2 regions of the Neobacillus niacini genome follow, and region 2 is predicted to be linked to the other one. Evidence: a T-box and tRNA genes for the amino acid it is inferred to sense, from the RefSeq annotation. Region 2 holds a T-box; the other holds one or more tRNA genes.

Region 1 (5,663 bases), 2.3 Mb from region 2:
ACAGGGCAAATTAACGTAAAACATTCACATGGAGGTTCTTATGAAAAGATTTGCGCTGTGCCTCATTCCATTTCTTTTGCTTTCTATGCAAAATCCGGCATTAGCTGAAAAAAATAGAGAAAATCAGCTTAAGGCAGCCATTATTATTGACGATTTCGGCGGCGGAACAGGTGGTGTGAAAGATTTTCTTGAAGGGGATATCCCGATCACTGCCGCTGTTATGCCTTTTACTGAGAACTCTAAGAAACACGCGGAGTGGGCACATAAAAATGGAATAGAGGTAATCGTCCATTTACCGATGGAGCCGAAGAAAGGGAAACGCTCTTGGTTGGGACCTAAACCGATTACAGTAGATCTTTCGCCAAAAGAGGTGAAAAAGAGGGTTAAGGAAGCGTTAAAATCCGTTCCTTTTGCAGTAGGTATGAATAATCATATGGGCTCTAGAGCAGTAGAGGATGAGGAGATCGTTAGAGCGATTGTCGAAGTAGCGAAGGAAAAGAAGTTATATATTATCGATAGTGGAACAAGCCCTAAATCCCAATTCCCTAAAGTAGCAGAGGAAATGAATGTTCCGCTTTTAAAAAGAGATGTTTTCCTGGATGATATATCATCTTCAAGCCACGTCAGAAAACAGATGAACAGGTTGGCTAAAATAACGGAATACACTGGTAAGGGAATTGCGATAGGTCATGTTGGGGTAACGGGTAAAGTATGTTCTGTAGGTGTTTTTCAATCCATGGAGGAATTTGAAAAGAGAAATATTAAAATTGTACCAGCCTCGCAATTATTTTCAACAAAACTAACTGAACAATATTTTGTTCCATAAGAAATGGCTTGGATTTTTTCCAAGCCATTTTTCGTAGAGCCTTACATTTGAATTTTTTAATAATTTTATTGTAAATATTTTGAATGATTTGAAATATATCGTTGTTTTCTTGCCCGTCATTTTTACTCAAATGCTCATTTCCATTTTATCTGATCCATCTAACTGAGGAAAATAACTTTTATAAATTTAATATTGCTTTCGAACCGAAAAAATGAATACCTCAATTCACAATGCTTTTCATCACTCTCTAAAGCTGTTACAATTTCTCCTGAAAAGTATTGAACTTGGGAAGGGATTTAATCATGAAATTAGTATCTTGGAATGTAAATGGGCTTAGGGCTTGTGTAAATAAAGGATTTTTAGATTATTTTAAAGAAGTAAACGCAGATATTTTTTGTGTGCAGGAAACAAAATTACAGGAAGGTCAAATCAATCTTGAACTTGAAGGATACCATCAATACTGGAACTACGCGGTGAAAAAGGGGTATTCAGGCACAGCAGTTTTCACAAAGCTTGAACCAATATCTGTTCGATATGGTTTAGGGGATGAGGCTTCGCAAGATGAGGGACGAATTCTAACGTTAGAATTTGAAAAGTTTTATCTAGTGAATGTTTACACGCCAAATTCTCAAAGGGATTTGGCGAGACTGGGATACAGATTAGAATGGGAAGATCGAATTATCTCCCATCTGATAGACCTAGACCGGGTGAAGCCAGTTGTTCTTTGTGGGGATTTAAATGTGGCGCATCGCGAAATTGACTTGAAAAATCCAAAATCTAACTTAGGTAACTCGGGTTTTACAGTGGAGGAAAGAGGGAAAATGACTACACTGCTGGAGTCTGGGTTCATTGATAGCTACCGCTACTTTTATCCAGAAAAAGAAGGAGCCTATACATGGTGGTCATACATGGCTAAGGTTCGTGAGCGGAATATTGGCTGGCGAATTGATTATTTTATTGTTTCAGAAAACCTTCGTGAATCATTACTAACTGCAGATATTCATTGTGAAGTTATGGGAAGTGATCATTGTCCGGTTGTACTTGAATTTGAAATGTAACTCTGTATAAGTTTTTCTTATTGGAATTCATAAAAACCTCATAATTTCATTTATTAGCTTGATAGAATAAATTAGAAGTAAGAGGTGATACAGATGGATATTAAAAAAGACGTTCAACAGCAATTTGGAAACAATGCTGCTTCGTACGTTTCAAGTTCGATTCATAAGGATGGAAAAGACTTATTGATGATGGTAAAAATGGCAGATGTCAATGGACAGGAAGTACTGCTTGATATTGCGACAGGTGGTGGGCATACAGCAAATGCATTCGCGCCATTCGTAAAAAAAGTGACAGCAGTTGATCTGACAGCAGAAATGTTGGCAGCAGCTAAGAATTTTATTTATAAAAACGGTCATCGCAATGTGGAATTTATTCAAGGGGATGCGGAACAGCTCCCTCTTACAGATGAATCGTTTGATATCGTTACCTGCAGAATTGCACCACATCATTTTCCTAATGTTGATTTATTCATAAAGGAAGTATATCGAGTATTAAAACCAGGCGGACAATTTTTATTGGATGATAATGTTACACCTGAGTCTAAGGAATACGACGCATTTTACAATACAATCGAGAAAATACGGGATTATAGTCATTTTCGTGCCTGGAAAAAGTCAGAATGGATTCAAAAACTTGAGGAAAGTGGTTTGGAAGTTTTTGAATGGCACAGGTTTGAGAAGACGTTTCGATTTGAATCGTGGTGTGCAAATATGAAGCTTTCAGAACTTGAAAAAAATAATTTAACCAAGTTTATTCTTGAATCTTCTAGCAAGATTAAAGATAAATTTAGAATAATCATTCAGGATGAAAAAATTATATCATTTATTGGGGAAGCAATTATATTAAAAGCGTTAAAGCGTGAGTAAAAAACCCAGTGTATCAAAGAGAACAGTCCCTTTGATACACTGGGTTTTTTAGAATTCAAAAGGACTGTGGAGGTCATTTAGGGCAGTTCCAATTACATCAAATTCAGGGGATTTCTCATTAATGGTTATGTTTTCTTCTGGTTCCACCTGCTTTACGGTCATTTTATCGATGTCTTTCTTCTGGTTGTAACTCAAGGTCACATCATCTCCTTTTTCATGAATGAAATTATATTGTATTTTTACCCAATAAAAACGTTCTAAACCATTTTTCTTCTTCACAAAACAACTTCTTTAAAGAGTAGGTTGAGAATGATAATATTGTGGAATAATGTCTGTATTACTTTTCGCTTAAAAAAAATTAAAATTTAGTGTTGATTTTTGTCGTGAATCGTTGTAAGATTATCAATGTCGCTGATATGACGTAGCAAAGTTAGCAACTTAGTTTTCTAGTTAGTTCTTAGAAGGCAATATTACATGCGGGTGTGGCGGAATTGGCAGACGCACCAGACTTAGGATCTGGCGCCGCAAGGCGTGGGGGTTCGACTCCCTTCACCCGCACCAAAATTTTTTGCAAAGCAAAATAATCTTCCTTATATGCGGAAGTAGTTCAGTGGTAGAACACCACCTTGCCAAGGTGGGGGTCGCGGGTTCGAATCCCGTCTTCCGCTCCAATATTGCCGGGGTGGCGGAACTGGCAGACGCACAGGACTTAAAATCCTGCGGTAGGTGACTACCGTACCGGTTCGATTCCGGTCCTCGGCACCAAATTATTTTTCGTAGAAAAATAATAAAATTTTTTTCGTGATAGCGATTAAATATGCGCCCGTAGCTCAATTGGATAGAGTGTCTGACTACGGATCAGAAGGTTATGGGTTCGACTCCTTTCGGGCGCGCCATATTTTATCGGGAAGTAGCTCAGCTTGGTAGAGCACTTGGTTTGGGACCAAGGGGTCGCAGGTTCGAATCCTGTCTTCCCGACCATCATTTGATTAATGGGGCCTTAGCTCAGCTGGGAGAGCGCCTGCTTTGCACGCAGGAGGTCAGCGGTTCGATCCCGCTAGGCTCCACCATAAACAACTTTACATGATATATTTGGCGGTGTAGCTCAGCTGGCTAGAGCGTACGGTTCATACCCGTAAGGTCGGGGGTTCGATCCCCTCCGCCGCTACCAAGGTTTTTTTACGAAGTAAAATAACCAAATATTTTTAAAAGTTATGCGATTGTTTTTACAGCGGAGGAATACCCAAGTCCGGCTGAAGGGATCGGTCTTGAAAACCGACAGGCGGGTTAAACCGCGCGGGGGTTCGAATCCCTCTTCCTCCGCCATCATATTACGATTTCCTTTATGTGGAGGGGTAGCGAAGTGGCTAAACGCGGCGGACTGTAAATCCGCTCCCTCCGGGTTCGGCGGTTCGAATCCGTCCCCCTCCACCAAGTTATTTTCGTTAGAAAATAACCAAAGTTTTTTGCGAGTAAAATAAGTTTCATTTAGGGGTATAGTTTAAAGGTAGAACGAAGGTCTCCAAAACCTTTGGTGTGGGTTCAATTCCTACTACCCCTGCCAATGAATTTGCCGGTGTGGCGGAATTGGCAGACGCGCACGACTCAAAATCGTGTTCCTCTGGAGTGTCGGTTCGACCCCGACCACCGGTATCTAAAAAACATTAAAACCCAAAAAACACTCACAAAGGTTGTAATTTTACTTTTGTGAGTGTTTTTTGTTGTAAACGTAAAAGAGTGAGAGTAGGAATTTTAGCAGCCAAGGAAAATACTTCTTGAAAACTGGATGTATAAAGAGGATCTGTGAGTTATATTAAGAATATGTATTAATTTTTCCTTCTACAGAGGGCTATCAAGACGAGAGCCGAAAATACACTGGTATATGCAATTTGCTTGGTTTATCCCCTTTTGATATAGTTTCATTATTCCTCTAAAAAACCTGTAAACTGATCCATACTAAATACCTCTGATGTATTCAAACTAACTATTACCCATACCAAAATAGAAGGATAATGGTATTAACAAGATTTAGCAAGTTGTATTTAGAGTAAGATGCATGAACGCAATTTTAAGGGTTATGTTTCATATTACTTCATAAAAATACGTTCATTAAATGTTTTTGCATTTTAATATGTTCACAAACGAAGTAAAACCCTCTGCGAATTTATCAAAGATGGGAGTTAAAAATAATGAAAAATGCTTCAACTGTTTTTTATGTTTCAATAGTATTATTGGTAGGTATAGTTTTCATGGGTATCATAATGCCAACATCGTTAGAAAAGGTCACGAGTAGCACTCAAGGGATAATAACCGATTCATTTGGGTGGTATTACCTTTTGCTTGTTTCATTGTTTGTGTTTGTGTGCTTCTATTTATTAGTAAGTCCAATTGGCCGGATTAAGCTCGGGAAACAGGAGGATAAGCCTGAGTTTTCACGTCCAACTTGGCTTGCGATGCTTTTTAGTGCGGGTATTGGGATTGGGTTAATGTTCTATGGAACATATGAACCTATTAGCCATTACATGCTTAGTTCTCCTACTGGTCAAGAGGGAACGGATCAAGGTATTAAAGATGCGATGAGATTTACTTACTTTCATTATGGCATCCATGCGTGGGCAATCTATGGATCGATTGCGATGGTTCTAGCTTATTTTACTTTTAGAAAAGGGGAGCTGAGCTTAATTAGTCGAACTTTACGACCTCTAATCGGGAAACATGCGGATGGAGCTGTCGGGAAAGCGATTGATGTCATTGCGGTCATTTCTACGGTTATGGGTGTGGCTACTTCATTGGGATTTGGGGCTATGCAAATTAATGGGGGCTTGACCTACCTATTCGATGTTCCTAGTACGCTGACAACGCAAACTGTCATAATTCTCGTTGTGACTGTTTTATTTATGATTTCGGCTTTA
Region 2 (5,663 bases):
CAGCAAAGGATAAGCAAGGTCGCTTGTTAGCTGGAGCAGCAGTCGGCGTCACTAAAGATACCATGCTGCGGGTTGAGAAGCTTGTAAAGGCAAATGTAGACGTAATTGTTGTCGATACGGCACATGGCCATTCCAAGGGCGTTCTTGATACAGTGAAAGAAATAAGAGGCCAATACCCAGATTTAACAATCGTTGCTGGAAATGTCGCTACTGCTGAAGCAACAGCGGCATTGATTGAAGCCGGAGCAGATGTCGTTAAGGTAGGTATCGGCCCTGGATCGATTTGTACTACAAGGGTAGTAGCTGGTGTGGGTGTACCACAAATTACAGCGGTCTATGACTGTGCTACAGAGGCTAGAAAACACGGTAAGTCCATTATTGCGGATGGCGGAATTAAATATTCAGGTGATATCGTGAAGGCACTTGCTGCAGGTGGTCATGCCGTTATGCTGGGAAGTATGCTTGCGGGAGTAACAGAAAGTCCAGGTGAAACTGAAATTTTCCAAGGAAGACGTTTTAAGGTTTATCGTGGTATGGGATCCGTAGCAGCTATGGAAAAAGGCTCAAAGGATCGCTATTTCCAAGAAGATAATAAGAAGTTTGTTCCTGAGGGAATCGAAGGTCGCCTGCCTTATAAAGGACCTTTAGCTGAAACGATTTATCAGTTAATTGGTGGTTTACGATCTGGGATGGGCTATTGTGGAACAAAGGACCTAGAAGAGTTAAGAAATAATGCTCAATTTATTAAAATGACCGGGGCAGGCCTGCGAGAAAGCCATCCTCATGACGTTCAAATCACAAAAGAAGCACCAAATTACTCCTTATCTTAATGGAAAAACAGAGAAGCACTGGCTTCTCTGTCTTTTTTTTGTAAAAAGATAGTCCTATCCTCTGTCTATGATTTGAATCCCAGTTATGTTAAAATAACCAAAGTGCAAAAATAAGTTGGAGGGTATTATGGTGAATAAACTTTTTTATCGGAAATATTTTGCTGCTTCCTTGGCAATGATCATGTTTTTAAGCCTTTTTGCAGGCATAAATAAAGCAGAGGCAGAAACTGTGGGATTAGATGTTAAAGCATCTGGAGCGATATTGGTGGATGCAGATACAGGCATGATTCTGTATGAAAAGAATTCTGAAACCGCTCTGGGCATTGCTAGTATGACAAAAATGATGACAGAATACTTACTTTTAGAAGCAGTTAAAAAAGGGAAAGTAAAGTGGGGGCAAGAGTATGTAGTTTCTCCTGAACTTTCTAAAATGTCTCATGACGAGGATTTAAGCAATGTATACTTGCGTGTTGACGCAAAGTACAAGGTAGAAGACCTGTATGCAGCAATGGCGATTGAATCAGCTAATGCAGCTACAATTGCGATTGCCGAGATTGTTGGTGGATCTGAGGCAAAATTTGTTGAAATGATGAATAACAAAGCAGCGGAACTTGGCTTGGAAAAGTATAAGTTTGTAAACTCTACAGGGTTGAATAATAGTGATATGTTAAAGCACTTTCCAGAAGTGGTGGGTGAACCCGATGAAGAAAATATAATGTCTGCAAAAGATGTTGCAGCTTTGGCTTCACGCCTATTACATGATTTCCCAGAAGTATTGGAAACATCTAGTATACCGGAAAAGATTTTTGCAAAGGGTACGGAAGATGAATTTGTAATGGATAACTGGAACTGGATGTTAGAAGGATACGAAGACATCGCTGATAGATATCCTAATTATCAACAATTTGTTTATGATGGTTTGGATGGTTTAAAAACTGGATCTACTCCATTTGCTGGCTACAATTTTACAGGCACAGCTTCTAGAGATGGTCAAAGATTTATATCTGTTGTTATGAATACAGGTTCCCAATCCGAACGTTTCAGAGAAACTAGAAAGATACTAGATTATGCTTTTAATAATTTTAAAAAAGAAGAAATAATTCCAAAGCATTATCAAGTTAAAGGGAAAAAAACGTTACCTGTAACCAAAGGTAAAGAAAAACAAGTAAAGATTTATACAAAAGATGCTGTTAACATGGTTGTGAAGAACGGGGAAAAAGATAATTTCAAAACCAGCTTAACCCTCGATAAAAAGAAGGTTAATAAACAAGGTGAACTTACTGCACCTATCAAAAAGGGTGAAAAAGTCGGAACGTTATCCATTCAACCAAAAGAGGCAGGAAATTTAGGATTCCTAACAAAAGAAGGTAAGATTACGGTTGATGTGATTGCAGCTGAAGATGTTGAGAAGGCAAATTGGTTTATCTTAATGATGAGAGGAATCGGAGGATTCTTTGGAGACCTTTGGGGAGGAATTTCATCCACTGTTAAGGGATGGTTTTAAAGGTCAGGAAATATTCGCCAAAAGGATTCTTGTCTTGACAGGAATCCTTTTTTGTTGCTTTAATGATTTTATGGAAACAATCTAATTCCGAATGAATTAACACTATTTCCTAAATTTATACGTTAATTTTTTGCAATATTTATAAAAATGGAACTCACAAGGGGGATTTACAATGAAAACAGGTACGGACCGAGTTAAACGTGGAATGGCTGAAATGCAAAAAGGCGGCGTCATTATGGACGTTGTTAATGCAGAGCAGGCAAGAATTGCTGAAGAGGCTGGTGCAGTTGCAGTAATGGCGCTTGAGCGTGTACCATCTGATATTCGTGCAGCTGGCGGTGTAGCTCGTATGGCTGACCCACGTATTATTGAAGAGGTTTTGAATGCAGTATCAATCCCTGTAATGGCAAAGGCTAGAATTGGCCATATTGTTGAAGCACGCGTGCTAGAAGCAATGGGTGTTGACTACATTGATGAGAGTGAAGTTTTAACCCCAGCGGATGAAGAGTATCATTTATACAAGAGTGATTTTACTGTTCCATTTGTTTGCGGATGTCGTGACCTTGGTGAGGCTGCCCGCAGGATTGGCGAAGGTGCCTCAATGCTTCGTACAAAAGGTGAACCTGGAACAGGGAACATCGTTGAAGCAGTACGTCATATGCGTAAAGTAAATGGACAAGTTCGTAAAGTAGTTGGAATGAATGAAGATGAGCTTATGACAGAAGCAAAATTATTAGGCGCTCCATTTGAATTACTTCTTGAAATTAAGCGTCTTGGCCGCCTTCCTGTTGTTAACTTTGCAGCTGGTGGTGTTGCAACTCCTGCTGACGCTGCATTGATGATGCAATTAGGTGCAGATGGTGTTTTCGTAGGATCTGGTATTTTTAAATCAGAAAACCCTGCTAAGTTTGCTAGAGCCATTGTAGAAGCTACTACTCATTACCAAGATTACAAATTAATTGCTGAGCTTTCTAAAGAGCTTGGGGCACCAATGAAGGGCATTGAAATTTCATCATTGTCCCCTGAAAATCGTATGCAGGAACGTGGTTGGTAATGGTTAAAGTAGGAGTACTAGCTTTACAAGGCGCCGTCAGGGAACATATTCGTTCAGTTGAGGAATGTGGTGCAGAGGGAATCGCCATTAAGAAGGTAGACCAGTTGAAAGAAGTAGATGGCCTCATTCTTCCTGGCGGTGAAAGCACGGCGATGAGAAGGTTGATTGATAAATATGGATTTATGGATGCATTAAAGGAATTTGCTGCAGAAGGCAAACCCATGTTTGGCACATGTGCAGGACTAATTCTTTTAGCAAAAAATCTTGTGGATCACCAACCTCATATCGGTGTGATGGACATTACTGTTGAACGAAATTCCTTTGGACGTCAGGTTGATAGCTTCGAGGCAGACCTCGCCATCAAGGATGTATCCGACAACTTCCCTGCAGTCTTTATCCGTGCCCCGCACATTGTGGAAGCTGGAGCAGAAGTAGAGATACTTTCAAAGCATAACGACCGCATTGTAGCAGCTCGAGAAGGACAGTTCCTTGGGTGTTCATTTCATCCAGAATTAACTGAAAATCATGACATTACGGCTTACTTTGTTGAAATGGTAAAGGAAGCAAAAGCAAAACAATTGGTATAAATTTATTGCAATTAGTGGATAATTATAGTAAATTAATTTCAATAAATAAATAAGTTAAAGCAATGAGAGGAACTAGTAACAGGAAGTTCATTCTAAAGAGAGCCGGTGGCTGGTGTGAATCGGTGTTTGAAGCTTGTGAATCCCTCCTCGAGCAAGGTATGGAACGCCTGCTTAGGGTTAGTAAGTACTTTCGGTAAAAACCGTTAATTTTTTTTCGAGGTGGACAGACTATATCTGTCAACCAGGGTGGTATCGCGGGTAACTCTCGTCCCTGTTTTTGGGGACGGGAGTTTTTTGTTTTTTATTGATTAAACTTAGCTGCGACGCCTGAAAAAAGGTGTTTACGCTTTATACTTTAGTTAGGAGTGGTAAATATGTTAGATATTAAATTATTACGAGCTAATTTTGCAGAAGTAAAAGAAAAACTTCAACACCGTGGTGAAGATTTAACGGATCTTGGTAAATTTGAAGACTTAGATCAGCGTAGACGCGATTTAATCGTTGAGGCAGAACAATTAAAAAGCAAACGTAATGAGGTTTCCCAGCAGGTAGCAGCTCTAAAGCGTGAAAAGGCAGATGCAGATCACCTTATTGTAGAAATGCGTGAGGTGGGCGACAGAATTAAAGTTTTGGATGAGGAGCTCCGCAGTGTCGAAGAAACACTCGACTTGTTATTGATGAGCATTCCAAACATTCCCCATGAAAGTGTTCCGATTGGTGAATCAGAGGATGAAAATGTAGAAATTAGAAAGTGGGGTCAAGTTCGGGACTTTGAATTTGAGGCGAAGCCGCACTGGGATGTTGCTGACCATTTAGGTATCCTTGACTTTGAACGTGCGGGCAAAGTTACAGGCAGTCGTTTCGTATTTTATAAAGGCCTTGGAGCCCGCTTAGAGCGTGCATTGATGAATTTTATGCTCGACCTGCATGTGGATGAGCATGGATACAAAGAGATATTACCGCCATATATGGTTAACCGTGCGAGCATGACTGGTACAGGTCAACTTCCTAAATTTGAAGAAGATGCGTTTTTAATTGAGAGCGAAGATTATTTCTTAATTCCAACCGCAGAGGTGCCAGTTACAAATCTCCACCGTGATGAAATATTAAGCGGAGATGAGCTTCCAATCCGCTTTGCAGCATACAGTGCATGTTTCCGTTCTGAGGCTGGTTCTGCGGGGCGGGACACGCGAGGATTAATTCGCCAGCACCAATTCAATAAGGTTGAACTTGTGAAGTTTGTAAAGCCAGAGGATTCTTACGATGAACTTGAGAAGCTTACAAATGACGCAGAGCGCGTGCTTCAATTATTGGAGCTACCATATCGAGTGTTGAGCATGTGTACTGGTGACCTAGGCTTTACTGCTGCAAAAAAGTATGATATTGAAGTATGGATTCCAAGCTATGGAACATATCGTGAGATTTCTTCTTGCAGCAACTTTGAAGCATTCCAAGCGCGTCGTGCTAATATCCGCTTCCGCCGCGATCTGAAAGCCAAACCGGAACATGTTCATACATTAAATGGATCTGGTCTAGCAATAGGAAGGACAGTTGCAGCGATCCTGGAAAATTACCAGCAGGCTGATGGAAGTGTGGTAATACCTAAGGTGTTACGTCCATATATGGGGAATAAGGAAGTTATCATTCCAGAATAAAAAGTAATTAATTATATGTTGACAGGGATGTTA

The links. The T-box of region 2 lies ahead of serS (serine--tRNA ligase). A T-box ahead of a tRNA ligase gene usually reads a tRNA of that ligase, here a tRNA-Ser.
Region 1: it encodes a tRNA-Ser, which carries the amino acid that the T-box ahead of serS (serine--tRNA ligase) is inferred to sense. The anticodon was not compared.

The regions. Positions count from the first base shown of each region.
Region 1 covers NZ_CP183883.1:3,159,695-3,165,357, forward strand. Annotated here, with positions in the region: gene ACN6MT_RS15570 (divergent polysaccharide deacetylase family protein) at 41-826, shown strand; gene ACN6MT_RS15575 (exodeoxyribonuclease III) at 1,129-1,884, shown strand; gene ACN6MT_RS15580 (class I SAM-dependent methyltransferase) at 1,978-2,751, shown strand; gene ACN6MT_RS15585 (hypothetical protein) at 2,800-3,030, opposite strand; tRNA gene ACN6MT_RS15590 (tRNA-Leu) at 3,228-3,312, shown strand; tRNA gene ACN6MT_RS15595 (tRNA-Gly) at 3,348-3,422, shown strand; tRNA gene ACN6MT_RS15600 (tRNA-Leu) at 3,428-3,516, shown strand; tRNA gene ACN6MT_RS15605 (tRNA-Arg) at 3,571-3,647, shown strand; tRNA gene ACN6MT_RS15610 (tRNA-Pro) at 3,656-3,732, shown strand; tRNA gene ACN6MT_RS15615 (tRNA-Ala) at 3,746-3,821, shown strand; tRNA gene ACN6MT_RS15620 (tRNA-Met) at 3,846-3,922, shown strand; tRNA gene ACN6MT_RS15625 (tRNA-Ser) at 3,985-4,077, shown strand; tRNA gene ACN6MT_RS15630 (tRNA-Tyr) at 4,101-4,185, shown strand; tRNA gene ACN6MT_RS15635 (tRNA-Trp) at 4,242-4,315, shown strand; tRNA gene ACN6MT_RS15640 (tRNA-Leu) at 4,324-4,404, shown strand; gene ACN6MT_RS15645 (glycine betaine uptake BCCT transporter) at 4,941-5,663, shown strand, end outside.
Region 2 covers NZ_CP183883.1:850,231-855,893, reverse strand. Annotated here, with positions in the region: gene guaB (IMP dehydrogenase) at 1-830, shown strand, start outside; gene ACN6MT_RS04080 (D-alanyl-D-alanine carboxypeptidase family protein) at 958-2,334, shown strand; gene pdxS (pyridoxal 5'-phosphate synthase lyase subunit PdxS) at 2,507-3,388, shown strand; gene pdxT (pyridoxal 5'-phosphate synthase glutaminase subunit PdxT) at 3,388-3,975, shown strand; T-box leader at 4,029-4,251, shown strand; gene serS (serine--tRNA ligase) at 4,350-5,630, shown strand.